2 regions of the Streptomyces sp. NPDC017520 genome follow, and region 1 is predicted to be linked to the other one. Evidence: predicted binding sites of a transcription regulator. Region 1 holds the regulator's gene; the other holds the start of a gene.
The links. Region 1 encodes HrcA, which represses chaperone genes, less so after heat shock. Its sites were predicted from a motif close to TTNGCACTCNGNNNNNCNGAGTGCNAA; they were not measured.

Region 1 (14,882 bases):
CGGACGGGGTGACCGAGCGCCGGTCGGGCCCGCTGATGTTCGACGACGGGGACGGGCTGGCCCGGGTGCTGGCCGGGTGCGCCGGGCTGCCCGCCGAGGCGACGGCCGAGCGCATCCGGCGGGCCGTCCACGAGTTCGCCGAGCAGCCCCCGGACGACGACGTGGCCCTGTTGGTCCTGCACGCGGACTGACCTGCGCAGGGGCCGGACGGACGCACGGACCGGACTGATCTGCACACGGACCGGACGGGCCGGCACGCGGACCGGACTGACCTGTGCACGGACCGGGCAGGCCTGCGCGCGGGCCGGACGGGCCGGCGCACGGACCGGACTGACCTGCACACGGACTGAACGGGCCGGTGGACGAGCAGCCACCCGGTCCGGGGCACTCCCGCGGCGAGCGACAATGGTCGGTATGCCTTCCGTACTGCCCGATGGTGAGCCCGTGCCCGACGACGGGGCGCTGCCCCGCCACGCCCTGGAAGGCGCAGCCGACCGCCCGCTCGGCTTCTACCTGCACGTCCCCTACTGCGCCACCCGCTGCGGCTACTGCGACTTCAACACCTACACCGCCACCGAGCTGCGCGGCTCCGGCGGGGCCCTGGCCTCCCGCGACAACTACGCCGCCCACCTGATCGAGGAGGTCCGTCAGGCCCGCAAGGTCCTCGGCGACGACCCCCGCCCGGTCCGTACGGTCTTCGTCGGCGGCGGCACCCCCACCCTGCTGCCCGCAGCCGATCTCGTACGGATGCTGGCATCGATCAAGGAGAAGTTCGGGCTCGCGGAGGACGCGGAGATCACCACCGAGGCGAACCCCGAGTCCGTCGACCCGGCCTACCTCGCCGCGCTCCGTGAGGGCGGCTTCAACCGGGTCTCCTTCGGCATGCAGAGCGCCAAGCAGCACGTCCTGAAGATCCTGGACCGCACGCACACCCCCGGCCGCCCCGAGGCCTGTGTCGCCGAGGCCCGGCAGGCGGGCTTCGACCACGTCAACCTCGACCTGATCTACGGCACCCCCGGCGAGTCCGACGACGACTGGCGGGCCACCCTGGACGCCGCGATCGGCGCGGGCCCCGACCACGTCTCCGCGTACGCCCTGATCGTCGAGGAGGGCACCCAGCTCGCCCGCCGTATCCGGCGCGGCGAGATCCCGATGACCGACGACGACGCGCACGCCGACCGCTACCTCATCGCGGACGAGGCCTTCGCCGCCGCCGGCTTCGACTGGTACGAGGTCTCCAACTGGGCCACCACCGAGGCGGGCCGCTGTCTGCACAACGAGCTGTACTGGCGCGGCGCCGACTGGTGGGGCGCGGGCCCCGGCGCCCACAGCCACGTCGGCGGGGTCCGCTGGTGGAACGTGAAGCACCCCGGCGCGTACGCCCAGGCGCTCTCCGAGGGCCGCTCACCCGGCGCGGGCCGGGAGATCCTCGGCCAGGAGGACCGCCGGGTCGAACGCATCCTGCTGGAGCTCCGGCTGCGCGAGGGCTGCCCGCTCTCCCTCCTGAAACCCGAAGGCCTCGCCGCCTCCCGCCGCGCCCTGACCGACGGGCTGCTGGCCCCGGAGCCGTACGGGAAGGGCCGCGCGGTCCTCACCCTGCGCGGGCGGCTCCTGGCCGACGCCGTCGTCCGCGACCTCGTCGACTGACCCGGCCGGGGCGCCCACGGCCGGCAGTCCTTGGCCGTCAGCCGGGCCGCCTCACGGCCGGCAGTCCTTGACCGTCAGCGGGGGCGCGACCCCGGCAGGCTTGCCGCAGACCACGGTCCGATCGGCGTCCGGCCTGGGACGGACCACCTTGACGATGTTGAGGCCGTGCACGTTGTCGGAGACCGAGGCCCTCGCCCGGCTGAACGAGATCGTCCCCGTCGGCATGTTGTTGAGGTCCACCGTGTGCAGCGTCGCCCAGGTCTCCGCCGCGCTCCGGCGCTTGTCGCCGCGTGCCGCCGCGTCGTACAGGGCGGCCGTCGCACTGTAGGAGATGACGGTCTGCCCGCTGGCGAACAGGCCGTCCTCGTACGCGGGACGCCCCGACGCCAGCGCGGTGACCTCCCCCTCGGGGTGCAGCGCCCGCAACGTGCGGTACGCGTCCCCGTAGAAACCGAGGTTCTTCCCCCGGTCCAGCGGGGCGAGCGAGCTGTGGTAGAGCGTGACGTTGGCCGCGATCGACGTGCTGTCGTCGAACGTCCCCTTCGTCAGATCGTCCCCGGTGAACACCGTCATCCGCCGGTCCGAGCACCCGGTGGTCACCGACAGACCCCCCATCAGCGTCGGCACGTCCTCGACCCGCCCGGCGAAGTACAGCGCGTCGGGCACCCGCTCGGCCTGGCAGATGGTTCTCAGCGGAGCGTTCAGGCTCGCCGCGCCCGCCAGGTCGTACGTCACGTCCTTGCCCGGCTCGAAGCCCGCGTCCGCCAGCATCTTCCGGCCCGCGTCCCGCTGCTCGGCGGTGTACCGGTCCAGGTCCCCGTTGACATCCTCGCGCGACAGCACGATCGCGTGCGGGTTGTCGAGGCGCTTAGCGATCTGCCGGGCGACCAGCCCCAGCGCATGCGTCTGCTCCTCGTCCGTCGCCGCCAGGCCGAAGTAGTTGGGGAACTCCCGGGGCAGGTCGCTGCTGGAGTTGGTCGTGTTCACCACCGGCAGCCCGGCCTCGCGCAGCAGCCTCACCGCCTTCTCGCTCTCCTGGGTGTTGCGGCCGAGACCGACCACCCCGACCACCGTCGGATCCCGCCGGGCCACCTCGACGATCTTCCGCACGGCGGTGAGCTGCCGCAGCATGCCCTCGCCGCCGTTGGCCGTCAGCACCCGCAGCTTCACCGACCGGGTCTTGTTGACCGCACGCTGCTGGAGGTAGACGCCGGTCAGCTCCTCCAGCCCCTTACGGGTCGCCTCGGGGTCCTTGCTCGTGGCGGTGAGCGGACCGGCGTACACGATGGTCACGTACGCGTCGTCCGGCTCGATGTCGTCGTTCTCGTCCCGGATCGCCTGCTCGATCCGCTCGAAGGTGATGCCCTCCCCTGCCCCGGCCAGATCCAGGTCGTTGCCCCGCGCGAAGCGCACCTCGGGGGCGGTCGCCACCCCCACGCACTCCCGGTCGTCCCCCTTCCCGGCCCAGATCGCGTCCGTGTTGCGGTCGGTCAGCGGCCCGTGGCAGTACGTGTCACGCCAGTGCCCGGCCCACAGGAACGCCCCCAGCAGACTGCCCACGACGAGCACGGCGACGCTCGCCCGCGACATCACCCACCACGCCCACGTCCGTCGCACCCGGTGGGTGACGAGCTGCGCGTGCGCGTGCTCGTGGGTCAGCTTCTCGGTGGACAGCGGCAGCAGCAGCACCCACGCCAGGGTCGCCGCCGCCCCCGGCGACTGGCCCAGACTCAGATCGTCGACCCAGCGCTCGTAGCGGGCCCGCGCCCCGGACGAACCGGTTGGTGCGCCGGGGCCCGGCCGCTCCGGGGGCAGCGGCGGCGTGTGCCGCATGATCTCGGGGGCCTGGAGCGAGGCGAGCAACAGCAGCGGATCCACCTCGCTGCGCCGCGACCGTACGCTGTTGATCGCGTTGATCAGCAGAATGCCGCCGTTGTCCTGGGTCGCCCGGGGCAGGAACACCACCGGCGGGACCGTGCGCTTGCTGCGCCGCCAGTCCAGGGAGTGCGGGCGGTAGTTGTGCCGCAGGTCCTCCAGCAGCGCCTGCACCCGCAGCTCCAGATGGAACTGGCGCGCGTACTCGTCGCCCGCCCCCGCGTCCGCCACCCGCTCCGCGACCGCCGCCGCCCGCGCCCGGATCACCCGCCACGAACCGCTCGGCGACAGCCACGACCAGCCGTCCGACGGATAGCCGGTACTGGACGCGGCCAGGGACGAGGTGGTGGCGAACCACCGGCTGGCCCGGCGCAGCCACAGCAGCGGCGGCGCGGCCCGGCTCGCCAGACCCACCACGGCGAGCCCGATCAGCGCGACGGCCGCCACCAGGGCCGTCAGCAGCCAGTCGATCTCCCCGAGCAACACGCTGAGCAGTGCGATGAAGAGCGCGCCGACGAACGTCTCGGGCCGCACCGACTGCCGCAGCGAGGCCCACCGGGTGCCCCCGCGCGGCCGGCCGGACCGCCAGCGCAGCCGGCTCAGCTGCTCCAGGATCCGTTCCTCGCGCACCTCGGAGGTGTTCCCGGCGGACTGCTCGACCACCGTCGCGGTGGCCTGCTCGATCGCCCCGAGCAGCCGGGAGCGGGGAAACGCGAAGGTCTTGTACTGGGTGTTCTCGCGGGTCTCCCACGGCTTCTCGGAGAGCGTGCGCACCATGTCGAGCGCCGCCTCGTACGGGGTCGCCCCCTCGCCGTCCAGCAGCCGCACCGGCACCCGCCGCAACTCGTTGGCCCGGTGCACCTGATGCACGAGCTGCTCCACCCGCGCGTCGATCTCCGGCCCCGCCCCGGCGTCCGCCGCCTGCACCACCACGAGCGGCATCACCGGCCGGTTGACCCGGTACCGGTCGATCAGCTGCTGTATCAGGTGGAAGACGGCCGAGGCCGCCTCGTTGTCCGCACTGTCCCGCCAGACCTCGCGCGCCATCGGTCCCTGCCCTTCCCCCGTGAGCCCTTCGGCCCGTGAACCGCCTGCCCGTTCCCCCACCTCAATAACCGATGGTGCGTGTGGGACGCAGGCATTCATAGGGATCGGTACGAGATCCTCTTCGACAGTCCCGCAACAGACCGGTATCAGGCCGGAGTCAGGCCCCGGACATCAGTCCGGAAGGGTGACGAAGTCGATCAATTCCTCCACCCGGCCCAGCAGTTGGGGTTCCAGGTCCTTGTAGCTGCGGACCTTGGACAGGATGTGCTGCCAGGCCGCCCCGGTGTTCGGGGGCCACCCCAGCGCCCGGCACACGCCCGTCTTCCAGTCCTGCCCCCTCGGCACCACCGGCCACGCGTCGATCCCCACCGAGGACGGTTTCACCGCCTCCCACACGTCGATGTACGGGTGTCCCACCACCAGCACATGGTCCCCGGTCACGCGCTCGGCGATCCGGGACTCCTTGGAGCCGGGCACCAGATGGTCCACCAGCACCCCCAGCCGGGCGTCCGGCCCCGGCGCGAACTCCGCGACGATCGCCGGAAGGTCGTCCACCCCCTCCAGGTACTCCACGACCACGCCCTCGATGCGCAGGTCGTCACCCCACACCCGCTCCACCAGCTCCGCGTCGTGCCGGCCCTCCACATAGATCCGGCCGGCCCGCGCCACCCGGGCCCTGGCCCCGGGCACCGCCACCGAACCGGAGGCCGTACGGGTGGGACGCGCCGGGCCGCCGGGGCCCGGGCGCACCAGCGTGACGACCCTGCCCTCCAGCAGGAAGCCGCGCGGCTCCATCGGGAACACCCGGTGCTTGCCGAAGCGGTCCTCCAGGGTCACCGTCGGCCCCTGGGCCGTCTTCTCGCAGCGGATCACCGCCCCGCAGAAGCCGGTGGAGACCTCCTCCACGACCAGATCGGGCTCGGCGGGCACCTCGGGCACGGGGGCGGACCGCTTCCACGGCGGGGTCAGGTCCGGCTGGTAGCTGCGCATGGCACGACGATATTCGCCCGAAGCGCCGGCGGACGTCGGAGACCCGGCCATGACCGGCTGGCCACCCCGGTGACCTCTCCGTAACGTTCCGGAGAGCTCCGGTGAGGACCCTGGAGCACATAGGAACGTTCCTATGTGCTCCAGGGTCCTCACCGGGGTTCACCCCTCGTCGGGGTCCACCTCGAAGCGCTCCGCCAGCGACGCCCGCTGCGCCCGCACGAACGCCGCGTCCACCACCGCCCCGTGCCCCGGCACGTAACGAGCGCCCTCGCCGCCCAGCGCCAGCAGCCTCTCCAGCGCGGCCGGCCAGCGCGAGGTGATCGCGTCCCGGCCCGCCTGCGGCTCGCCCGACTCCTCGACCAGGTCGCCGCAGAACACCACCGGAGGCTCACCGCCCGTGCCCGGCACCAGGGCCGCGAGGTCATGGCCGCTGTGCCCGGGGCCCACGTTCGCCAGCAGCACCTGACGGCCGCCGCCCAGGTCGAGCGTCCAGTCGCCGCACACCTCGTGGTGCGGGACCACCAGCGTGTCCACCGACCGGGCCGCCTCGCCCTCCGGCACCCCGTGGCGCACCGCCGAGGCGCACAGGCTCTCCGCCCCGCCGCGCAGCAGCGCCGCCACGCCCACCGCCCCGTACACCTGGGCCCCGGCGAACGCGGCGGTGCCCAGCACATGATCGAAGTGCGGGTGGCTCAGTGCGATATGCGTCACCCTCCGCCCGAGCAGCGCCTCGGCCTGCCGCCGCAGCTCGACCCCCTCGCGCAGCGTGGCGCCGGTGTCGTACAGCAACGCGCCGGCCTCCCCGGAGACCAGCGCGGCCGTGGCGTCCCAGCCTGGGAGGCGCCGCCTGCCGATACCGTTGCCCAACCGCTCCCAGCCGAAGTCTTCCCAAGCGACGTCCATGCCACGACGCTAACGGCAACGACCTGCGCGGTCTCGTGGAGGCGTGGCCGGTCGCCCTTGCCCCCGCCCCACCCCACCCCCGTACACTGACCGCGGGGATTGCTGGCACTCGAACGCACCGAGTGCCAGTCAGACACCGAGAGACACAGCTGGAGGTGTGCGCGATGCTCAGCGAACGCAGACTCGAAGTGCTGCGCGCCATCGTCCAGGACTACGTCGGCACCGAGGAGCCCGTCGGCTCCAAGGCGCTGACCGAGCGGCACCGGCTGGGGGTCTCCCCGGCCACCGTCCGCAACGACATGGCGGTGCTGGAGGACGAGGGCTTCATCGCCCAGCCGCACACGAGCGCGGGACGCATCCCGACCGACAAGGGGTACCGCCTCTTCGTCGACAGGCTCGCGGGCGTCAAGCCGCTGTCCTCGCCCGAGCGCCGGGCCATCCAGAACTTCCTCGACGGCGCGGTCGACCTCGACGACGTGGTCGGCCGGACGGTGCGGCTGCTCGCGCAGCTGACCCGGCAGGTCGCCGTCGTGCAGTACCCCTCGCTGACCCGCTCGACGGTGCGGCACGTGGAACTGCTGGCGCTCGCCCCCGCCCGGCTGATGCTCGTCCTGATCACGGACACGGGCCGGGTCGAACAGCGTATGATCGACTGCCCTGCGCCGTTCGGCGAGGCATCGCTCGCGGATCTGCGGGCCCGGCTCAACAGCCGGGTCGTCGGACGCCGCTTCGCGGATGTCCCGCAGCTGGTGCAGGAGCTGCCGGAATCCTTCGACAGCGAGGACCGGGGGACGGTTTCCACGGTCCTTTCCACCCTCCTCGAAACCCTGGTCGAGGAGACGGAGGAGCGGCTGATGATCGGCGGCACCTCCAACCTCACCCGCTTCGGACACGACTTCCCGGTGATGATCCGGCCGGTGCTGGAAGCACTGGAGGAACAGGTCGTCCTGCTGAAGCTGCTCGGTGAGGCCACGGACTCCGGCATGACCGTACGGATCGGGCACGAGAACGCCCACGAGGGGCTCAACTCCACGTCCGTCGTCGCGGTCGGCTACGGTTCGGGCGACGAGGCAGTCGCCAAACTCGGCGTGGTCGGACCGACCCGCATGGACTACCCCGGAACGATGGGAGCGGTACGCGCAGTGGCACGTTACGTCGGACAGATCCTGGCGGAGTCGTAAGTGGCCACGGACTACTACGCCGTACTCGGCGTGCGCCGCGACGCATCTCAGGACGAGATCAAGAAGGCATTCCGTCGGCTCGCCCGCGAGCTGCACCCGGATGTCAACCCGGACCCGAAGACCCAGGAGCGGTTCAAGGAGATCAACGCCGCTTACGAGGTGCTCTCGGACCCGCAGAAGAAGCAGGTCTACGACCTCGGCGGCGACCCCCTCTCCGCCAGTGGCGGCGGCGGAGGCGGCGCGGGCGGTTTCGGAGCCGGCGGCTTCGGCAACTTCTCCGACATCATGGACGCGTTCTTCGGCAACGCCGCGCAGCGCGGGCCCCGTTCGCGGACCCGGCGGGGCCAGGACGCCATGATCCGGCTGGAGATCGACCTCAACGAGGCCGCCTTCGGCACCACCAAGGACATCCAGGTCGACACGGCCGTCGTCTGCAACACCTGTAGCGGCGAGGGCGCGGCCCCCGGCACCTCCGCCCAGACCTGTGACATGTGTCGCGGCCGCGGCGAGGTCTCGCAGGTCACCCGGTCCTTCCTGGGCCAGGTCATGACCTCGCGTCCCTGCCCGCAGTGCCAGGGGTTCGGCACGGTCGTGCCCACCCCGTGCCCGGAGTGCGCCGGCGACGGCCGCATCCGCTCGCGGCGCACGCTCACGGTCAAGATCCCGGCGGGTGTCGACAACGGCACCCGTATCCAGCTGGCAGGCGAGGGCGAGGTCGGCCCCGGCGGCGGCCCGCCCGGCGATCTGTACGTGGAGATCCACGAGCTGCCGCACGCCGTGTTCCAGCGGCGCGGCGACGATCTGCACTGCACGGTCACCGTCCCCATGACGGCCGCGGCCCTCGGCACCAAGTGTCCGCTGGAGACCCTGGACGGCCTGGAGGACATCGACATCAGGCCCGGCACCCAGTCCGGCCAGTCCGTGCCCCTGCACGGGCGTGGCATCACGCACCTGCGCGGCGGCGGCCGGGGCGACCTGATCGTGCACGTCGAGGTGATGACCCCGTCCAAGCTCGACGCGGAACAGGAGCGGCTGCTGCGGGAGCTGGCCAAGCTGCGCGGCGAGGAGCGGCCGCTCGGCCAGTTTCAGCCAGGTCAGCAAGGACTCTTCTCCCGGCTGAAGGACGCGTTCAACGGCCGCTGAACCGCTTTTCGCCTTTCACCGCACCGCCCGCCGGTCCCGAACCGGCGGGCGGTGCGGCGTACGGCGGCAGAACCGGTCACGGCGTCGCTGGCTGATTCGGCCCCGTTGCACAGGACATGGCACGATGCGGTCATGTCCTCCGAGTTGACCGATCTCTGCCGGTATCCGATCGTGCAGGCCCCGATGGCGGGCGGCGCGTCCGGACCCCAGCTCGCCGGGGCCGTCGTCGAAGCCGGCGGGCTCGGATTCCTGGCCGCCGGGTACAAAACGGCGGACGGGATGTACAACGAGATCAAACAGCTGCGCCGGCTCACCGGCGGACCGTTCGGCGTCAACCTCTTCATGCCGCAGCCCGCGCTCGCCGACCCCAGCGCCGTCGAGGTCTACCGCCACCAGCTCGCCGGTGAGGCCGCCTGGTACGAGACCCCGCTCGGCGACCCGGACAGCAGCGGCGACGACGGCTACGAGGCGAAGGTCGCGATCCTGCTGGAGGACCCCGTTCCGGTGGTCTCCTTCACCTTCGGCTGCCCCACCCGCGACACCCTGGACGCCTTCGCCAGGGCCGGGACGCACACCATCGTCACGGTCACCTCGGCCGAGGAGGCCCGGAGCGCCCAGTGGGCGGGCGCCGACACCGTCTGCGTCCAGGGCGTCGAGGCGGGCGGCCACCAGTCCACCCACCGCGACGACCCGCAGCTCGACCAGACCGGCACCGGGCTGCTCTCCCTCATCACCCAGGTCCGCGAGACCGTGCAGATCCCGATCATCGCCGCCGGCGGCCTGATGCGCGGCGCGCAGCTCGCCGCCGTCCTCGCGGCGGGCGCGGACGCCGCCCAGCTCGGCACCGCCTTCCTGGTCTGCCCCGAGTCCGGGGCGCACCCGCTGCACAAGCAGGCCCTGACCAACCCGCTGTTCGTCCGCACCGAGCTGACCCGTGCCTTCTCCGGGCGGCCCGCCCGCGGCCTGGTCAACCGCTTCGTCCGCGAACACGGCCCCTACGCCCCCGCCGCCTACCCCCAGGTCCACTACGTCACCAGCGGGCTGCGCCAGGCCGCCGCCAAGGCCGGCGACGCCCAGGGCATGGCCCTGTGGGCCGGACAGGGCCACCGGATGGCCCGGGAACTGCCCGTGGGCGAGCTCATCGAGCTGCTCGCCGCCGAACTGGAGGCCGCCCGGTCGGCCCTGAGCATGAGGAGTCCCCGGTGACCGCACCGGTCTTCGTCGTCGAACGGATGCCCACCGGGCCGGAGTTCGTCCTGGACGGCCCCGAAGGACGGCACGCCGTCTCCGTGAAGCGGCTCCAGCCCGGCGAGGACGTCGTCCTCACCGACGGGCTCGGCCACTGGGCGGAGGGCGTCGTCCACGCCGCCGAGGGCAAGGACCGGCTCACGGTCACCGGCCTCGACACCATCCACGAGGAGCCCGCGCCCGCCCCGCGCATCACCGTCGTCCAGGCGCTCCCCAAGGGCGACCGGGGCGAGCTGGCGGTCGAGACGATGACCGAGACCGGCGTCGACGCGATCGTGCCCTGGCAGGCGGCCCGCTGCATCACCCAGTGGAAGGGCGACCGGGGAGCCAAGGCCCTGACGAAGTGGCGCAGCACGGCACGGGAAGCGGGCAAGCAGTCCCGCCGGGTGCGCTTCCCCGAGGTGGCCGAGGCCATGACGACCAAGCAGGTCGCCGCCCTGCTCGCCGCCGCCGACTTCGCCGGGGTCCTCCACGAGGACCGCGACCACGACAGCACCCCCCTCGCCACCGCCGGACTCCCCGCCGCCGGCAGTCTCGTGCTCGTCGTCGGACCGGAAGGCGGCGTCTCCCCGCAGGAGCTGACCGCCTTCGCCGAGGCGGGCGCCCGCCCCTACCGGCTCGGCCGCAGCGTGCTGCGCACCTCCACCGCCGGGACGGCCGCGACCGCGCTGCTCCTGGGGCGTACGGGGCGCTGGGGCTGAAACAGGGCCCGGAGGGCCGGAGATAGCATGCTCCTGTACCGATCACCAGCGAACGAGGAGGCCCGGCGCCATGGCGGGAGAGCCGCAGTCCGACTGCCTGTTCTGCAAGATCGTCTCGGGAGACATCCCGGCGACCATCGTCCGCGAGAGCGAGACCACCGTCGCCTTCCGCGACATCAACCCGCAGGCCCCGACCCACGTCCTGGTCATCCCGAAGGCCCACTACCCGGACGCCGCCTCCCTCGCCGCCGCCGAACCGCTCATCGCCGCGGACGTCCTGCGCGAGGCCGGGGAGGTCGCCGCCGAGGAGAAGGTCGACGGCAGCGGCTACCGGATCATCCTCAACACGGGCTCCGGCGCCGGCCAGACCGTCTTCCACGCCCACGCGCACGTCATGGGAGGCCGCGGCCTCCAGTGGCCCCCCGGATAACGGAGCCCCCGACCATGTCCGTACGCGAGCTGGTGGTGCTCGGCACCGCCAGCCAGGTCCCGACCCGGCACCGCAACCACAACGGCTATCTGCTGCGCTGGGACGGCGAGGGCATCCTCTTCGACCCCGGCGAGGGCACCCAGCGGCAGATGCTGCGGGCCGGGGTCGCCGCGCACGACATCGACCGGATCTGCGTCACCCACTTCCACGGCGACCACTCCCTCGGGCTCGCCGGGGTGATCCAGCGGATCAACCTCGACCAGGTGCCGCACCCGGTGACCGCGCACTACCCGGCGAGTGGGCAGCACTTCTTCGACCGGCTGCGGTACGCCACCGCCTACCGCGAGACCGTCGAGCTGAACCAGGCCCCGGTCGCCGGGACCGGCCGAGTCCTCGCCACCACCCCCGCGTACACCCTGGACAGCGCGAAGCTCTCGCACCCCGTCGAGTCGTACGGCTACCGCCTCACCGAGCCCGACACCCGGCGCATGCTGCCCGCCCTGCTGAAGGAGCGCGGCATCGCCGGACCGGACGTGGGCCGCCTCCAGCGCGACGGCGTCCTCGGCGGCGTCACACTGGAGCAGGTTTCCGAGGAGCGGCGCGGGCAGCGGTTCGCGTTCGTCATGGACACCCGGCTCTGCGACGGGGTGTACGCGCTCGCCGAGGGCTGCGACCTGCTCGTCATCGAGTCGACCTTCCTCGACGAGGACGAGAAGCTGGCCGTCGACCACGGGCACCTGACCGCCGGACAGGCCGCCCGGGTGGCGAAGGAGTCGGGCGTCCGCCACCTCGTGCTCACCCACTTCTCGCAGCGCTACAACGACCCGGAGCTCTTCGAGACCCAGGCCCGTGCCGCCGGATTCGACGGCGAACTCACCGTCGCCCAGGACCTGATCCGCGTCCCGGTCCCCACCCGCCACCACCCCTGATCCGTCCCCGCCCCTGATCTGTCCCCCCCCCTGATCCGTCCCCCCTGATCTGTCCCCCCTGATCCGACCCCCCCTGTTTGCGAGACACCGTGCACCTCCCCAAGGCAGAACTCCACCTCCACATCGAAGGCACCCTCGAACCCGAGCTGGCCTTCGCCCTCGCGGAGCGCAACGGAGTGGCCCTGCCCTACGCCACCGCCGACGAGCTGCGCGCCGCCTACCGGTTCGAGGACCTCCAGTCCTTCCTCGACCTGTACTACGCGCTGATGGCCGTCCTGCGCACCGAGGACGACTTCGCCGAACTCGTCGACGCCTACCTCGCCCGCGCCGCCGCCCAGGGCGTCCGGCACGCCGAGATCTTCTTCGACCCGCAGGCCCACACCGCCCGGGGCGTCCCGATCGGCACCGTCATCGAGGGGATCGGCCGGGCGCTGGAGCGCAGCGAGGAGAAGCACGGCGTCTCCACCCAGCTGATCATGTGCTTCCTGCGCGACCTGTCCGCCGAATCGGCCCTCGGCACCCTGGACGCGGCGAAGCCGTACCTGCACCGGATCAGCGCCATCGGCCTGGACTCCGCCGAGGTCGGCCACCCGCCCGCCAAGTTCCGCGAGGTGTACGAGGCGGCCACCGCCCTCGGCCTGCGCAAGGTGGCCCACGCGGGCGAGGAGGGCCCGCCGGAGTACATCACTCAGGCCCTGGACGTCCTCGGCGTCGAGCGCATCGACCACGGACTGCGCTGCCTGGAGGACCCGGAGCTGGTCGAGCGGCTGGTCGCCGACCGGGTGCCGCTCACGCTCTGCCCGCTGTCGAACGTGCGGCTGCGCACGGTCGACACGCTCGCGGACCACCCCCTGCCCGCGATGCTGGCCGCCGGACTCCACTGCACGGTGAACTCCGACGACCCCGCCTACTTCGGCGGCTACGCCGGGGACAACTTCGACGCCGTCCGCGACGCGCTCGCCCTGGAGCCGGAGCAGCTGCGCACCCTGGCCCGCAACTCCTTCGAGGCGGCCTTCCTCGACCACGACGAGGAGCGCCGTGCGCGCTACCTGTCCGAGGTCGAGGCGTACGCGTTCGACTGACCGGAACCGCCGTCCGGACCGGCCGTCCGGATCGCGCTGCGCACCAGCCGCCTGCGCCGCAGGGCGGGCACCCGCAGCTCCGTGACGGCCTGCTCGGGTGAGCCGAGCTTCGGCACCGCGCCGGACAGGCTTCCGGTGGTGGCGGCGAGCAGGGCGGCCGGGGCGCCACCGCGACGACGCACCGAACCGGGCACCAGCGGACGGCCGCCGGTGTGCAGCGCCACGGCGGTCACCGGGGCGGCGACCAGCAGGGTGGCAGCCCCCAGGATCAGCCCCATCGTCGGATAGCCGGCCTCCGCGGAGAGCACGCTGCCCAGCAGCGGGCCGCAGGCCACCCCCACGGAGGAGGCGGAGCCCGCCAGCACCGCCCAGCGGCCGCGCACGTCCAGGGAGGCGGCAAGACCGATGAGGTAGGAGAGGACCACCGGGTAGAAGGTGTTCCACACGATCTCCCCGGTCGCGAACGCTGCGAGATCCCGGGCCGATGAGCTGACCACGATGCTCGCCGCGATGACCAGGGTCCCCAGCCCGATCGGCACCGCCCGGCCGAGCCGCGCGCCGAGCAGCCCCGCGCCCGTCACCCCGAGCAGCCCCGCGCCGAGCGCGGCGGCGAACACCGCGCCGACGGTGACCTCGGACAGCCCCACCTGGACCGCGCCGATGCGGCTGCTCACACCCCAGAGCGCGTTCTGCGCCATCGACCAGACGAGCATGCCGCCCGCCAGGACGAGCCCGGAGCGGCGGTGCGGGAGCCGGCCGGTGACCGGGGAGGCCGATCCCTCCGCCGCCGTCGCCCCGCCGAGCCGGGCGGTCGCGGGCCAGACGACCAGGGCGACCAGGGCGATCGCGGCGAACGGAAGCCGGTGGCCGCCGCCCAGGTGGGGGATGGTCAGGTAGAGGACGCCCGCGGTGGCGGACACGGTGAGCAGCCCGAGCGAGGATGTCCGGTGCGGGTCGCGCCGGGCGGCGATCCCGGCGGCGGCGACCGCCGTCGCCGTGCCGGAGCCGAAGCCGCCGACGACCACGCCGAGCACCACCAGCGGCACGGACGCGGCGAGCGCGGCACCCCCGTAGCCGATGGCGGCCAGCACCAGTCCGAGGCGGGCGGGGGTGCGTGCCCCGTACCGCTCGACCCGGCCCGCCAGGGAGAAGCCGGCGCCGGCCGAGCTGAGGAGCAGGGCGCTGCCGACCAGGCCGGCCTGGGCGGGGCTCAGCCCCAGGTGGGCGCTGAGCCGCCCGACGATGGTGGGGAGCAGGTAGGAGGCGAGGTAACCGGCGGTGAACACGGCCACCAGGGGCCACGCGGCACCAGGGCGCGAGGACATGGGCGTTCCTGAAGACATGCCTGAGCAGGCAGGGGGGAGGGGGAGGGTGGAGCGGGGCACGGCGGAGCGAGCGGCGCAGGCGAGGGCAGGCGACGGCACGCGGGTACGACAGGGTTTACAGCGGAATGCTGAGATATGCGGCTCACGTCGGGGAACGTCCCCGAAGGTGCTCGCGGGGCAATTTGTATCAAGCGCTTCCGGCCCCCCGGAAGTCGCCCCGCTGTGATCTGGGCCACTTATGTGTTTATGCAGGCGCACTCCGGGTATTAGCTCATGTTTATGCAGGTCAGGCGTGCTGCGAACATATGGGCGTGGACCCTGCGTTCGCCCGGGTGTATCGGGCAGACTGGGCGCATCTCACACGGTCCGGATCCGGCCGAG
Region 2 (14,882 bases), on a different contig from region 1:
CGTCTCGTAGGAAGCCCATTGGCGGCGGAACTCCGCGTCGAAGACCGGCTCCACGGGCGTCTGGTAGAGCAGGTGGTGGACGAACCACAGCACCGAGTTGGCGATGCCGTTGTACGCGTCCGCGTGTACCTCGGCGTCGATGTCGAGCATCCGCACGCCCGCCTCGCCGACCCCGCGCCGCACCGCCTCGCGGTCCCCGTCGCCGAGGGCCGCGCAGACCCACAGCTTGTCGTCGACGGCGCTGAGCCCGGAGACGAGACCTCCGCCGCCGCGCTTGGCGTCGAGCGTCCCGTCCTCGGCGAGCGCGTACGAGACGGGGCCGCGGTTGGACGCGACGAGGACCTGGGCGGTGGAAGCGGCCGCGGATCCGGGTCCGGGCTCGGTTTCGGTTTCGGGTCCGGATCCGGGTTCGGTTTCGTGTTCGGCGTGCTCGGAGACCATGTAGCGGAACCTAGCCCGTTCGGGAAGCCCCCAAACGCCTCCGGGCTTCGTGCCGCCCACCGCCTCACGCCGCGTGGCGCTCCGCGTACTCCGCGATCTCCCGCATCGGCGGCCGTTCCTCCGTGTCCACCGCATGGGTGCGGGGTACGAAGCCGTCCTCGCCGCGCTCGAACTGGGTCAGCGAGGGCCGCACCAGATGGCCCCGGGAGAGCCGCAGCTGCGCCGTGCGGTAGATCGCCGCCGCCATCCGGCCCAGCGCCTGCCCGTCCTGGTGGCGGTGTCTGCGTACGCCGACGTCGACCTGGCCCAGCGCGTCCAGGCCCACCGTGTGCAGCGCGTCGACCAGCAGGCCCAGCTCCACTCCGTAACCGACCGGGAACGGCAGCCGCTCCAGCAGGGACCGCCGCACCGCGTACTCGCCGCCCAGCGGCTGTACGAACCCGGCCAGCTGGGGCCAGTGCAGATTGAGCAATGGGCGTGCCACCAGCTCGGTGACCCGCCCCCCCTGACCTGCGCTGTCGCCGAGCGGGCGGTCGTACATCGCCTTGACGAACTGCACGGACGGGTCGGTGAGCAGCGGTCCGACCGTGCCCGAGACGAAGTCCGCGGAGAAGTCCCTGAGGTCGGCGTCGACGAAGCAGACGATCTCACCGCTGGTCACCAGGAGTGACCGCCACAGCACCTCGCCCTTGCCGGGCAGGGCCGGGACGCGGGGCAGGATCGCGTCCCGGTGGACCACCCGGGCGCCCGCCGCCCGGGCCACGGCGGCGGTGGCGTCGGTGGAGCCGGAGTCGATCACCACGAGTTCGTCGACGAGCCGGACCTTCTCCATCAGCTCCCGGCGGATCGTCGCCACGATCGCGCCGACCGTGGCCTCCTCGTTCAGCGCGGGCAGCACCACGCTCACCGACGTGCGGTGCGGATCGGCGTCCCGGGCGTCGGTGAGCCGGTTCAGCGGGCGGTCGCCGGACGACCAGGACCGCCTGGTGAGCCAGCGTTCCACCTCTTCGAGCACGGTCGGCACTCCCTGTGTGTGATCCATCTCGCGGTTCGGACGACTATCTCAACGGTCCGATGCTTCGGTTACAGTCTTGAACAACGCGTATGGCCGTCGCATGTCGGGGTCGGAGCGCGCACAAACGCCTGGATCGAAGATCCAGCGCCATAAGAGCTCATCCAGAGGGACTGAGGGAACGGCCCGTTGAAGTCCCGGCAACCCTCCTGCCGACCGCGAGGTCACGGTGGGGAAGGTGCCAATTCCGTCTTGCGGCGAAACGCGTCGCAGGGAAGATGAGGAGAAAGGGACCTCCGCCATCATGGCTGTTCAGACCGTTGCAGGTAGCACCGCCGGTAGCACCGCTTCTTCCGCCCCGGCCGTCGATCTCGGCCCCGCCGCGGCGCTTTCCTGCCGCGAGTGCGGCGAGCGTTTCGAGCTCGGCCCCCTTTTCGCCTGTGCGTCCTGTTTCGGGCCGCTGGAAGTGGCCTACGACCTGCCCACCGGATCCCCGGAGGAGCTGCGCCAGCGCATCGAGGCCGGCCCGGACAACATCTGGCGCTACGCCCCGCTGCTGCCGGTGCCCGCCGACGTCGCGGAGAAGCCCAACATCAACCCCGGCTTCACCAAGCTCGTCAAGGCCGACAACCTCGCCCGTGAACTGGGCGTCACCGGCGGCCTGTACGTGAAGGACGACTCCGGCAACCCGACGCACTCCTTCAAGGACCGCGTCGTCGCCATCGCCGTCGAGGCCGCCCGCGCCTTCGGCTTCACCACCCTCTCCTGCTCCTCCACGGGCAACCTGGCCGGAGCCGTCGGCGCCGCCGCCGCCCGGGCCGGACTCCGCTCCTGCGTGTTCATCCCGCACGACCTGGAGCAGGGCAAGGTCGTCATGGCCGCGGTGTACGGCGGTGAGCTGGTCGGCATCGAGGGCAACTACGACGACGTCAACCGCTTCTGCTCCGAGCTCATCGGCGACCCGCTCGGCGAGGGCTGGGGCTTCGTCAACGTCAACCTGCGCCCGTACTACGGCGAGGGCTCCAAGACGCTGGCGTACGAGATCTGCGAGCAGCTCGGCTGGCGGCTGCCCGACCAGATCGTCATCCCGATCGCGTCCGGCTCCCAGCTCACCAAGATCGACAAGGGGTTCCAGGAGCTGATCAAGCTCGGCCTCGTCGAGGACCGGCCGTACAAGATCTTCGGCGCCCAGGCCGAGGGCTGCTCCCCGGTCTCCGCCGCCTTCAAGGCCGGTCACGACGTCGTACGGCCCCAGAAGCCGAACACCATCGCCAAGTCGCTGGCCATCGGCAACCCGGCGGACGGCCCGTACGTCCTGGACATCGCCCGCCGCACCGGCGGCGCGGTGGAGGACGTGACCGACGAGCAGGTCGTCGACGCGATCAAGCTGCTGGCGCGCACCGAGGGCATCTTCGGCGAGACGGCGGGCGGCGTGACGCTCGGCGTGACGAAGAAGCTGATCGAGGCGGGCGTGATCGACCCGGCGCTCACCACCGTCGTCCTGAACACCGGCGACGGGCTCAAGACGCTGGACGCGGTCTCCGCGACCTCGCAGGCCACGGCGACCATCAAGCCGAGCCTGGACGCGTTCCGCGCCGCGGGCCTCGCCGCCAACTGATCACCCGAGACTTCAGGAAGGCACCCCACCATGAGCGTCAAGGTCCGCATCCCCACCATCCTCCGTACGTACACGGGCGGCCAGGCCGAGGTCCCGGCGGAGGGCGCCAAGCTCTCCGAGGTCATCGAGTCCCTGGAGAAGGAGCACCCGGGCATCGCGGCCCGCGTCCTGGACGACCAGGGCAAGCTGCGCCGCTTCGTGAACGTGTACGTCAACGACGACGACGTGCGCTTCGAGGGCGGCCTGGACGCCGCCACGCCGGACGGCGCGGGCGTCTCGATCATCCCCGCCGTCGCCGGCGGCTGCTGAACCGCCCGGGCCGCTCCACGGCGGCCCATCGCACCTCTGTGTGACCACAGTTGCCCCCTCCGCGAGAGAAGCGGAGGGGGCAATTCTGTATGGTTGAGCACGGTACAGTTGGGGAAGCCCCGTCCGCTGCCCGTGCCGCCCGCATATGAGAATGCGCCCGGCCCCGATAAGAAGCAGCCAAAGTACGTGAACCTCTTGCGGCATAAGTGCCCTTTGCCTGGCCCGACTTGCCCGTAAATCTCAGCAAACCCGCATGTTCGCGTGTTCCGCCGCGCCCAGAATTCTCGTCCGATTGACCTGTTGCAGAGGGCAGTTGGACGGATACATTCGGCCGCGGTCGATGCGCTGCGGCGCCGCGCACCCTCTCCTGTCGGGGGGTGAGTTCCGACCCGGGGCCGCGAAGTGCGGTCCCGTGCAAGGGCCAGTAATAGGGGAGTTAGGCATGGCTCAGGGCACCGTCAAGTGGTTCAACGCGGAGAAGGGGTACGGCTTCATCGCGGTCGACGGTGGTGCGGATGTTTTCGTCCACTACAGCGCGATCCAGATGGACGGGTACCGCACCCTCGAAGAGGGTCAGCGAGTTGAATTCGAGATCTCGCAGGGCCAGAAGGGGCCCCAGGCCGACATGGTCAAGCTCGCCGTCGGCTGAGCTCGGCGCGGTCGTCCGACGACACTACTCACGCACGCAGGGCCCGGCCCCCGGATCAGGGGACCGGGCCCTCCGTGCGTCCGCCCCGGGCCCTGCCGGGAGGCGTACTGCCGCCCGCGTCCGAGGCGTACCGCCGTCCTCGTCCGAGGCGCGCCGTTGTCCACATCCGACGGGGGACGCTTGCACTCGCAGGGGTCGAGTGCTAATCATTGGCGTTAGCACTCTCCAGGTGAGAGTGACAGAAACTTGGACCGGGCCGGTGAGGCCCGCAGGCGTGGTGGGGCAAGGAACCACCACGCAGGCAGGCCGTCCGTCGCGGGCGCCTCTCGGTCCGGAGAATCCACCCCTGTCCGGGAGGACCACTTCACATGGCCAAGATCATCGCGTTCGACGAGGAGGCACGGCGCGGTCTCGAGCGCGGGATGAACCAGCTCGCCGACGCCGTCAAGGTCACCCTCGGCCCCAAGGGCCGTAACGTCGTCCTCGAGAAGAAGTGGGGCGCGCCCACGATCACCAACGATGGTGTTTCCATCGCCAAGGAGATCGAGCTCGAGGACCCGTACGAGAAGATCGGTGCGGAGCTGGTCAAGGAGGTCGCCAAGAAGACGGACGACGTCGCCGGCGACGGTACGACCACCGCCACCGTTCTGGCTCAGGCTCTCGTCCGCGAGGGTCTGCGCAACGTCGCCGCAGGCGCCAACCCGATGGCCCTCAAGCGGGGCATCGAGAAGGCCGTCGAGGCCGTCTCCGCCGCTCTGCTGGAGCAGGCCAAGGACGTGGAGACCAAGGAGCAGATCGCTTCGACCGCCTCCATCTCCGCCGCCGACACCGAGATCGGCGCCAAGATCGCCGAGGCGATGGACAAGGTCGGCAAGGAAGGCGTCATCACCGTCGAGGAGTCCCAGACCTTCGGTCTGGAGCTTGAGCTCACCGAGGGTATGCGCTTCGACAAGGGCTACATCTCGGCGTACTTCGCGACCGACATGGAGCGTATGGAGGCGTCGCTCGACGACCCGTACATCCTGATCGTCAACTCGAAGATCGCCAGCGTCAAGGACCTGATCCCGCTGCTGGAGAAGGTCATGCAGTCGGGCAAGCCCCTGCTGATCATCGCCGAGGACGTCGAGGGCGAGGCGCTCTCCACCCTGGTCGTCAACAAGATCAAGGGCACGTTCAAGTCCGTCGCCGTCAAGGCTCCGGGCTTCGGCGACCGCCGCAAGGCCATGCTCGCGGACATCGCCATCCTCACCGGTGGCACCGTGATCTCCGAGGAGGTCGGTCTCAAGCTGGAGAACGCCGGCCTGGACCTGCTCGGCCGTGCCCGCAAGGTCGTCATCACCAAGGACGAGACCACGATCGTCGACGGCGCCGGTGACAGCGACCAGGTTCAGGGTCGCGTCAACCAGATCCGTGCCGAGATCGAGAACTCCGACTCGGACTACGACCGCGAGAAGCTCCAGGAGCGTCTGGCGAAGCTGGCCGGCGGCGTGGCCGTCATCAAGGCCGGCGCCGCCACCGAGGTGGAGCTCAAGGAGCGCAAGCACCGCATCGAGGACGCGGTGCGCAACGCCAAGGCCGCCGTCGAGGAGGGCATCGTCGCCGGTGGTGGCGTGGCTCTGCTCCAGGCCTCGGCCGTCTTCGAGAAGCTCGACCTCACGGGCGACGAGGCGACCGGCGCCAACGCCGTGAAGCTCGCGCTGGAGGCCCCGCTCAAGCAGATCGCCGTCAACGGTGGTCTTGAGGGCGGCGTCGTCGTGGAGAAGGTCCGCAACCTGCCGATCGGTCACGGCCTCAACGCCGCGACCGGCGAGTACGTCGACATGATCGCCGAGGGCATTCTCGACCCGGCGAAGGTCACGCGCTCCGCTCTGCAGAACGCCGCGTCCATCGCCGCGCTCTTCCTCACCACCGAGGCCGTCATCGCCGACAAGCCCGAGAAGGCCGGCGCGGCCGCCCCGGGCGGCATGCCGGGCGGTGACATGGACTTCTGATCCGCCGCGGAGTCCCGGGCCCGCCCGGGAGCCCTCCGGCTGATCGAAGTTCGCCGTACGTCCCACAGGGGCGGTATCTCCTTCGTGAAGGTGCCGCCCCTGTGGCGTTCCCCGACGGGCCGACGCCCGGCCTACGCGGGCCTCCTCCGGGCCTACGCGGGCCTCCTCCGGGCCTACGCGGGCCTCCTCCGGGCCTCCTCCGGGCCGACGCGGGCCGATGCGGGCAGCCCGGTGCGCGGGCGCGTGGCCGAATGGCCACTTGCCGCGCCCTTCCCGATGAGGCAGTACGTGTCAGCGCGGTGGGGCCGATCACGGTGGCGGCCCGCGCCCCCCGGAGCAGGACGGACGCGGAGCCGTCCGGCGGCCCGTCCCGGCTGGTTCCCCACTGCCCCGGCGGGCCGCTCCCTCCCGTGGCAGCTCACCGCCCGGCCCGGCGACCGCAGCCGGTCAGTGGTCCAGTCCACCCCGCGTCCGCGCCCCGGTGGTGTGCGACTGCACATGGCGCTTCGCCGACGTTCCCGGCCCCGGTGGAGACGGTCCGGAGCGGCACGCTCCGGTCCTCGCCACTCGCGCTATCCAGCCAACTTCGGACGGTAAGTCGGAATCATGCGTACCGGTGGGACTGCGGGACATGATGGCCCTGGTGTTCACGTGGTGAACACCCGTCGCATAAACAACTTCCGTTATGCAGAAGCCACTTGGGCATATCGGACGTCAACCGCACAGAAGGGAAGGTGTCATGAAGCTGCGGAAGAAGGCTTACGTGAAGCCGTCGCTGTTCAAGCAGGGTGACTTCTCGAAGAAGACCGCCGGTTACTTCTACGGCTCGTACAAGGAGTACTGGGTCCGTCGCATCAGCTGATCCGGCCCCCGGCCCCCTGTGTGCGCTGTATGAGAACTTCCGGAAGGTGAACATGCCCGGCCACCCGCGTGACTACTTCGTCGTCCTGCCGGACAGTGCGGCGGGAGCGGCGGTGGCCGGGCAACTCCCCGGGACGCCGGTCGTCGCCCACGCTTCGGGCCGGCCCTGGGTCATCGCCCGCCTGCTGGTCCGCGAGGTGAGCCATCTCCGCCGGGGCGACGACGCCCTCGTCCTCATCGGCCCGGACCGGGTCCCCGAGGCCGTGCTCGCCGGTCTTCTGGAGGGCGCCCGCGACCGGGCCGGCCTGGAACGCCGCCTCGCCCGGCTGCCCGGACTCCACCACGTGATCGCCCGGCTCTCCGGCGAGACCTGGATCCGGGGCACCGCCACCGGGCTGCGCCGGATCTACCACGCCCGGCACCCGGAGGCCGGAACCATCACCTCCGACCGTCCCGCCGTCCTCGCCCGCCTGATCGACGCGCCCCTCGACGACGGCGCGCTGGCCCTGCGCATGCTCGACTTCCTGCCGCACCCGCTGAGCCGCCGCGTCGTATGGCGGGGCGTGTACGAGACCGGCGCCGGGTACGGCCTGGCCCTGCCCGCCGCGACGCCGGGCACGACCGCTGTCCCGGGCCCCACGGAGCACCGCTGGTGGGAACCGCCGCCCGCCGAACTCTCCCTGGCCGAGGGGGCCCGAAGACTCGGTGACGCCGTCGCCGCCTCCGTACGGGCCCATGTCGGCGGCCTGGACCGGATCAGCTGCGAGCTGTCCGGCGGCCTGGACTCCACCGCGCTCACGTTCGCCGCCCGGGCGACCGGGCCCGCCGAGCTGTCCCTCCTCACCGTGGCCGCCCGGGACCGCTACAGCGAGGACGAGACCTGGGCGCGGAGGGCCGTGGAGGCGGCCGGGGGGAGCACGAGCACCGCGTCCACCGCCCTGGACCACCAGATCATCCCCGCCGACGACACCCCCTACTTCTACGCCGATCTCGCGTCCTGTGCCGACGAGTTGAACGACGAACCGCTCCCCGTCGCCCCCGGCCGGGCCCGCGCGCACCTCCTGCTCGGCCGCGCCCACGCCACCGGCTCGCGCTACCACCTCACCGGCTACGGCGGCGACGAACTCTTCCTCGGGCTGCCCCACGCCTACCAGGACCTCTTCCACGGCAACCCGTTCACCGCCTGGAGCCACCTCGGCGGCCTGCGCCACCAGCTCGGCTGGCCGCTCCTGCCCACGGTGCGGGGCCTGTTGAACCGCTCCACGTTCCCCCGTTGGCTCGCCGGGGCGGTCACCGCCGAACCTCAGCCGGTCGCCCGGACCCCGCTGCTCTCCTGGGGCGTACGGCAGTCGCTGCGGCCCTGGTTCACCGACCACGCGAACACCCTGATCACCGAGGAGTTCCGGGCCGCCGCCGAGCACGCCGAGCCGATCGACCCCTGGCGCGGACGGCACGTCGACATCGACGCCGTACGGATGGGGGCCCGGCACTTCCAGGCGATGGAGGACATCGGCATGACGATCGGACTGCCGGTCGCCGCGCCCTTCTACGACGACCGCGTCCTGGAGGCGACCCTCGCCGTCCGCCTGCCGGAGCGGATCAGCCCCTGGCGCTACAAACCGCTGCTCGTCGAGGCGATGCGCGGCGTGGTCCCGGACACGCTCCTGGCCCGGACCACGAAGGACCACATGTCCTCCGACGAATACCAGGGCCTGCGCGAACACGGCCCGGAACTGGCCGCGCTGTGGACCGGCTCCCGGCTGGCGGAGCGCGGTCTGGTCGACTCCCGCCGGCTGCTCCGGCTCGCCGCCGAACCCTTCTCGCCGGTCCTGGTCGAGCACTCCATCAGCTCCACCGTGGCCGGGGAGACCTGGCTCCGCACGGCCGAGGACGCCTGGCCGGCCCCTCGGACACGTACGACGTCCCCCATCTGACCACCAGCGAGGCATCCGATGAAGCTCAGAAAAGGCATCGCCGTCACGACCACCGAGTACGGCGGCGTCCTCCTCGACGAGAAGGACGGCAGCTACTGGCAGTTGAACGACACCGGGGTCATCGTCGTCGACACCCTCGCCTCGGGACACACCCCCGAGATCGCCGTGGAGCGGATTCTCGCCGACTTCGACGTCGAGCGGGCCGAGGCGGAGTCGGATGTGGCGGAGCTGACCAGCAGGCTCGTCGAGGCGAGGATCCTGCACCCATGACCACCGAGATGACGATGCCGCGCCGGGGCGCGGGGGCGGGCGGGTTACGGCTGCGCACGGCCATCGCCGCCGCGTTCGTCCTGGCCCGCCTCAAGCCGGGGCGGCTGCGCCGGGTGCTGGCCGGGTGCGCCCGGGGTGCCCGCCCGGCCTCGTACGCGGAGACGCTGGAGGTGCTGGAGGCGGTCGTCACCACCAGCCGCCGCTGCGCGGGCCGTTACGGCTGCCTGCCCCGCTCGGTCGCCGTCGCCCTGGCCTGCCGGATGTCCGGTGTCTGGCCCGACTGGTGCGCGGGGGTGCGGGCGGCTCCGCCGTTCTCCCCGCATGCTTGGGTGCAGGCGGGGGGCCGTACGGTCGGCGAGCAGGCGGAACCGGCGGATCTGCGTCCCTTGATGGTGGTGACGGCAGACGGAGGGGGCCCGGGTGGGCACGGTAGCGGGGACGAAGGACGCGGATGAGGGCCACGGGCCCGAGGGGTTGACGGACGCGGATGAGGGCCACGGGCCCGAGGGGCTGACGGGCGGGGACGAGGGCCGCGTGCCCGAGGGGACGACGGACGCGGATGAGGGCCACGGGCCCGAGGGGCTGACGGGCGGGGACGAGGGCCGCGTGCCCGAGGGGACGACGGACGGGAGCGGCCGGCCTGAGGGGCCCGTCGAGAGGTCCGCCAAGGGCGAGCCGGGTGCGGGCCCGTCCCCTCTCCGGCTTCTCCTCTCCCGGGTCCGTCCGCACCGGGGCGTCCTCGTCCGCGCGGGTCTTCTCTCGCTCGCCGGTTCCGGGGCGGGCCTCGCCATGCCGCTGATGGCGAAGCACGCGGTCGACGCGTTCGCCGCGGACCGCTCGCCCGCGGGACCGCTCGTCGCGCTGACCGCGCTCGTGCTGGTGGGAGCCTGCCTCTCCGCGTACGGGCGCTATCTCATGTCCCGTACGGGAGAAGGCGTCGTCCTCCGCGCACGCGATCAACTCGTGGGCCGGATCATGCGGTTGAAGGTTCCGGCGGTGGACCGGCTGACCCCGGGCGACCTCCAGTCGCGGGTGACCAGCGACACGACCCTCCTGCGGACGGTTCTCTCCAGCGGCCTGGTCGAGTCGTTCAACAGCGTGCTGATGCTGCTGGGGACGATCGGCTTCATGGCGTACATGGACCTGACGCTGCTCGGCGTGACGCTGGTGGTGATCGTCGGCATCGGCGCCGTGACCTCGCTGCTGATGCCGCGCATTCAGCGGGCCCAGCTCCGCGCCCAGGAGTCCGTGGGCGCGATGGGCGCGGCACTGGACCGGGTGCTCCAGGCGTTCCGCACGGTCAAGGCGAGCGGGGCGGAGGAGCGGGAGACGGCGGCCGTCGCGGAGGCCGCCCGGCACGCGCACGACCGGGGCGTCTCGGTGGCGCGGTGGTCGTCGGTCTCCGACGTCACCATGGCGATGTCGATCCAGCTGGCGTTCCTGGCGGTGCTGGGCGTGGGCGGCGCACGGGTCGCGTCCGGCTCGCTGGAGATCTCGTCGCTGATCGCGTTCCTGCTCTACCTCTTCTACCTGATGGGCCCGATCGGCGGTCTGGTCGAGGGCTGGACGGGCTTGCAGAGCGGGCTCGCGGCGGTGCGCAGGATCGACGAGGTCGAGTCGCTGCCCGGCGAACCGGCCGCCGATCCCGGAGCCGTACGGCAGGAGATCCCCGCGACCCCGCTCGGCGTCACGTTCCAGGACGTGACGTTCGGTTACGGGGACGAGCGCGCGCCCGCGCACAAGGGGGTGACGTTCGACGTTCCGACCGGCGGTCTGGTCGCGCTGGTGGGCCCGTCCGGGGCGGGCAAGTCCACGGTGTTCAGCCTGCTGGAACGCTTCTACGACCACGACGGCGGCACGATCACGGTCGCCGGACGGGACATCCGCGACTGGCCGCTGGCCGAGCTGCGCGGCTCGCTGGCGTATGTGGAACAGGACGCGCCGGTCCTGGCCGGGACGCTGCGGGAGAACCTCCTCTTCGCCGCCCCGGACGCCGAGGAGAAGGCGGTGAGGGAGGCGGTGGCCCGCACCCGCCTGGACAGCCTGGTCGACCGGCTGCCGGAGGGACTGGACACGGCGGTGGGCCACCGGGGCGTCACCCTCTCCGGCGGCGAACGCCAGCGGATAGCCATCGCCCGGGCCCTGCTGCGCCGCCCCCGCCTGCTGCTGCTCGACGAGGTGACCTCGCAGCTGGACGCGGTCAACGAGCAGGCGCTGCGCGACGTGATCCTCGAACTGGCGGAGCACACCACGGTGCTGGTCATCGCCCACCGACTCTCCACCGTCCGGCACGCGGACCGCATCGTGGTCCTGGAGGACGGCCGGGTCCGCACGTCGGGCACGCACGAGGAGCTGATCGCCGGGGACGACCTGTACCGCGAACTGGCGACCACCCAGCTCGCGGCCGAGGTGCGGTGAGGCTTCAGCGGGCGTAGTCCTTGAGCTCCTCGGTGTCCAGGGTGATATCGACGGGGCCGGGGAGGGGGACGGCGTCGCCGTAGTCGTACGAGTGTTGCTGCCGGTAGCGGCCCTTGTCGGGCTCGCTGTGGACGACGAGGGTGTCGTGGTCGCGGTCGACCAGGAGATAGACCGGGATGCCCGCTGCGGCGTACCCGTCACGCTTCTCCGTGCGATCACGGCTGTCGGTGTCGTGGTCGTGCGACGTCACTTCGACGGTCATGAGGATGCGGTCGGGGTTCGACCACTCGCCGTCACCCGCGAAGCGGCCCGCGCGGGCCAGAGTGCCGTCCGGGCGGGCGCGGCCGTTCCGGTATCCGCCGATCCGCAGCCCGCGTTCGCGGTACAACCGCAGATCCGGCTGGAGCCGCATGCACTGCATCGCGACCCACATGATGATCTCGTCGTGATCCCCGTCCGGCACGGGCTTGACCTCCAGCTTTCCGTTGATGAGCTCAAGCGTCACGGTTTCGGGGGATGTGCGGGCGAGCTGCTCGAACTCCTCGACGGACATCTGGGCGTGTGGTGCGTGATCGGCGGTGCTGGGGGTCATGGCGTCGCCTCCTCCCCTCCATCGTGCCCTGTCCGGTCTGGGGGTGAGCTGCACGGTCATCGGTATGTCCTTTCGGACCGGGGGATCAGGCCCGCCCTGACGGCGTTCATCCGGTCCCGTACGCCGGTCGGCTGCACGGCCCCCGGCGGGCCGACCGGCGGTTGCGGGGACGGTCCCCGGCACGGCCGGCAGAGGCCGCCGAGCAGCGCTTCGGGCGCGCCGGGGGCCCCGCACTCGCCGCACTCCAGGGTGCGCAGGACCGTACGGGGGTGGGGCAGGACCCGTTCGGGCGGCAGCTTGTCGCGCAGCCGCCGTTCGACGAGGCGGGCGGCGCAGTGGACGGGCGACGGCAGCCCGCCGGTGAGGGCGTGCAGCAGCTCGGCCTCCGTGGCGCCCCGCGCGAACCACTCGCTGACCTGCGGTTCCAGGTGTACGCAGTCGGCTGCGGACAGCGTCAGCGCGGGGGCGGTCCGGCCGAGCGCCGCCAGCAGGATGAACGCCCGCGAACGGGTGGGCCGCCGGGGCTCGTCCGGCGGGGCGTCACCCCGGGTGAAGGCGTTCCACCAGTCGTCCTCGCGTGCGGTGCGGGAGAAGAAGGTGCGGGTCACCCAGAGCATGACCTCGTCGGTGATCACGCACTCGCTGCCGCGCCGCAGATGTCCCGCGTCCTGGAGCCGGTTGAGGGTCGTGCCCAGGGCGCACTGGCCGTACGGCAGGTGTTTGGCCAGGGTCTTCACGGAGATGTCGGAGCCGTCGGGCAGCCGGTCGATGTAGGCGGCGACGGCGGCGTCGCGGGGGAGGAGGTGGGCGAAGTCCCGGTCGGTGCGGGGGCGTTCGCCGGGGGCGGAGCGCTTGCCGTAGCCGGGGTTGGCCATGGGGTGGGGGTGCGCGGCGGGGCCTGTGGGCGGGCTCGCGGCACCGGTCTCGGGCGAGGTCTCGCGCGGGGCGCGGTGGGCATCACTAAACTGGCTGGCAGCCATGGGGATCGTGTTCTTTCGAGTTGGGGCGATCTTCGGTGGTCAGACCCCTGTCGGTGTTGGAGCACCGGTGGGGGTCGACTTTTTGGTCCAGGTCCTGCGCACGCTAGAGCCTGGCGACCGTGTGTCGCAACTCGATCACAAACTGTCAACTTCGCAGCCAGGGTGGGCGGGTGGGTGGGACAACTGACCCATCCACCCCATCCTTGTTAAGAGCGCTCGGATCTCACGGCTTGAGCTTCGGGAGGTCGAAGCGGAACGGGAGGGGGCGGCATGACGGACACAGAGGGCGCGGGTACGGGTGCGAGTACGGGCGCGGGTACGGGCGCGGGTGCGGGCGCGAGTGCGGAGCTGACGGACCGGCTCGCGGCCGAGGTCGACTGGGCGAAGGTGATCGACCCCTATATCCCCGGGCCGGACGGACAGTACGGGCCGGACCTGCTGGAGCGGCTCTGGTCGCCCGACCTGCTAACGGCCGATGACGCCCAAGCCACCCTCCACTTCGTGTGCTGCGGCGACGGCAGTTCGCTGTGGCCCGCGGCGCCCGAGGTGCTTCCGTTCCTCGTCGAGGCCGTCCGGGACCCGGCCGTGGCCGTGCGAGTGCGTACGCAGATCCTGGAGACGCTCGCCGTTCTCGCCCGCGCCGGGAACGGCGCCCGCACCGCGGGGTCCGGCCCGAAGTCCGGCGGACGGTGGTGCACCGCGCCCGCCGCCTGGCCCGCCGCCTGGGAGCGGGCGGTCGACGCGCTGCTGCCGCTCCTCGCCGACGACGTAGAAGGCGACGAAGACGTCCGGGCCGGAGTGGCCGCCGTACTCGCACGGGCCACCCACCGGGCGGACGACCTCATCGGCCGCTTCCTCGCCCGGTTCGAGGACGAGCCCCGCCTGTCGGCGGCGGAGCAACTCGTGCTGGCCGTGGGCGAACTGGCCCCTCACGCGGTGGCGCGGCGCGCGGACGCCGTCGCCTGGCTGCGGGAGCGGACGACCGACGCCGGGAAGGGCGAGGAGCCCGACATGGACGACGACATCGAGGCGTGGCTCGCCTGGATGGACCAGCACGGGCACGATGTCCGGCCGGCCGCGACCGTCGCGCTGCGCCGCGCCCTCCCACCGCTGTGACGCTGTGACGACCGTCACCCCTGATTCCTCCTGGGTAGTGTCGACCGGATGACCTGCGGCGGGCGTATACCCGGTGAAGCGAAAGAGTCCGGGAGCAACTTTTGACCGTCGAGGAGTTCGAAGAGTTCTACGCCCGGGCGGTCGCCCGTCTCACGGGCCAGCTGTACGTGATGACCGGCGACCTCCAGGAGGCGCAGGACGTCGTGCAGGAGGCGTTCGTCAAGGCGTGGGTCCGGCGCGGCCGGCTGGACCGCGACGGCGGCCCCGAGGCGTGGATCCGTACGGTCGCCTGGCGGCTGGCGGTGAGCCGTTGGCGTTTCCGGCGGCGTTCGGCGGACGCCTGGAGCCGGGGGAGCGGCGCGCCCGGACACGTGGAGCCGCCGGACCCGGGCCATGTGGTCCTGGTCGAGGCGCTCCGGGAACTGGCCCCGCAGCAGCGGCGGACGCTGACCCTGCACTACCTGTGCGACCTCACGGTCGAGCAGATCGCCGGGGAGACCGGGCTTTCCGGCAGCACGATCAAGACGCATCTGGTTCGCGGACGGGCGGCGCTCGCCCACCGTCTGCGGGACCCCCGCATCGAGGAGGCCCCTGATGTCTGACCCGCGGGATCCGTTGCGGTCCCTGTTCCGGGAGGCCGGTGAGTTCGGGCAGACCCGCTCCGACGCGGACGACGCGTCGAGCATCACGC

Region 2: groL (chaperonin GroEL) is a predicted target of HrcA. The motif match lies at 4,209-4,235, and genes of this name have one in related genera.

Annotation. Positions count from the first base shown of each region.
Region 1 is NZ_JBIRKB010000007.1:210,734-225,615, reverse strand. Features, by position in the region: gene ACH4KB_RS19100 (SpoIIE family protein phosphatase) at 1-191, shown strand, start outside; gene hemW (radical SAM family heme chaperone HemW) at 406-1,647, shown strand; gene ACH4KB_RS19090 (ABC transporter substrate-binding protein) at 1,699-4,569, opposite strand; gene ACH4KB_RS19085 (DUF3097 domain-containing protein) at 4,741-5,559, opposite strand; gene ACH4KB_RS19080 (MBL fold metallo-hydrolase) at 5,719-6,462, opposite strand; gene hrcA (heat-inducible transcriptional repressor HrcA) at 6,627-7,643, shown strand; gene dnaJ (molecular chaperone DnaJ) at 7,644-8,786, shown strand; gene ACH4KB_RS19065 (nitronate monooxygenase) at 8,919-9,992, shown strand; gene ACH4KB_RS19060 (16S rRNA (uracil(1498)-N(3))-methyltransferase) at 9,989-10,735, shown strand; gene ACH4KB_RS19055 (histidine triad nucleotide-binding protein) at 10,806-11,165, shown strand; gene ACH4KB_RS19050 (ribonuclease Z) at 11,180-12,094, shown strand; gene ACH4KB_RS19045 (adenosine deaminase) at 12,184-13,176, shown strand; gene ACH4KB_RS19040 (MFS transporter) at 13,140-14,501, opposite strand.
Region 2 is NZ_JBIRKB010000003.1:192,329-207,210, forward strand. Features, by position in the region: gene ACH4KB_RS08650 (trehalose-6-phosphate synthase) at 1-441, opposite strand, end outside; gene ACH4KB_RS08655 (glucosyl-3-phosphoglycerate synthase) at 506-1,456, opposite strand; SAM riboswitch class I at 1,611-1,738, shown strand; gene thrC (threonine synthase) at 1,758-3,071, shown strand; gene ACH4KB_RS08665 (MoaD/ThiS family protein) at 3,102-3,380, shown strand; gene ACH4KB_RS08670 (cold-shock protein) at 3,823-4,029, shown strand; gene groL (chaperonin GroEL) at 4,398-6,020, shown strand; gene ACH4KB_RS08680 (keywimysin-related RiPP) at 6,760-6,882, shown strand; gene ACH4KB_RS08685 (asparagine synthase-related protein) at 6,935-8,815, shown strand; gene ACH4KB_RS08690 (lasso peptide biosynthesis PqqD family chaperone) at 8,834-9,085, shown strand; gene ACH4KB_RS08695 (lasso peptide biosynthesis B2 protein) at 9,082-9,540, shown strand; gene ACH4KB_RS08700 (ABC transporter transmembrane domain-containing protein) at 9,506-11,503, shown strand; gene ACH4KB_RS08705 (Uma2 family endonuclease) at 11,508-12,095, opposite strand; gene ACH4KB_RS08710 (hypothetical protein) at 12,152-12,970, opposite strand; gene ACH4KB_RS08715 (hypothetical protein) at 13,346-14,191, shown strand; gene ACH4KB_RS08720 (SigE family RNA polymerase sigma factor) at 14,293-14,793, shown strand; gene ACH4KB_RS08725 (hypothetical protein) at 14,786-14,882, shown strand, end outside.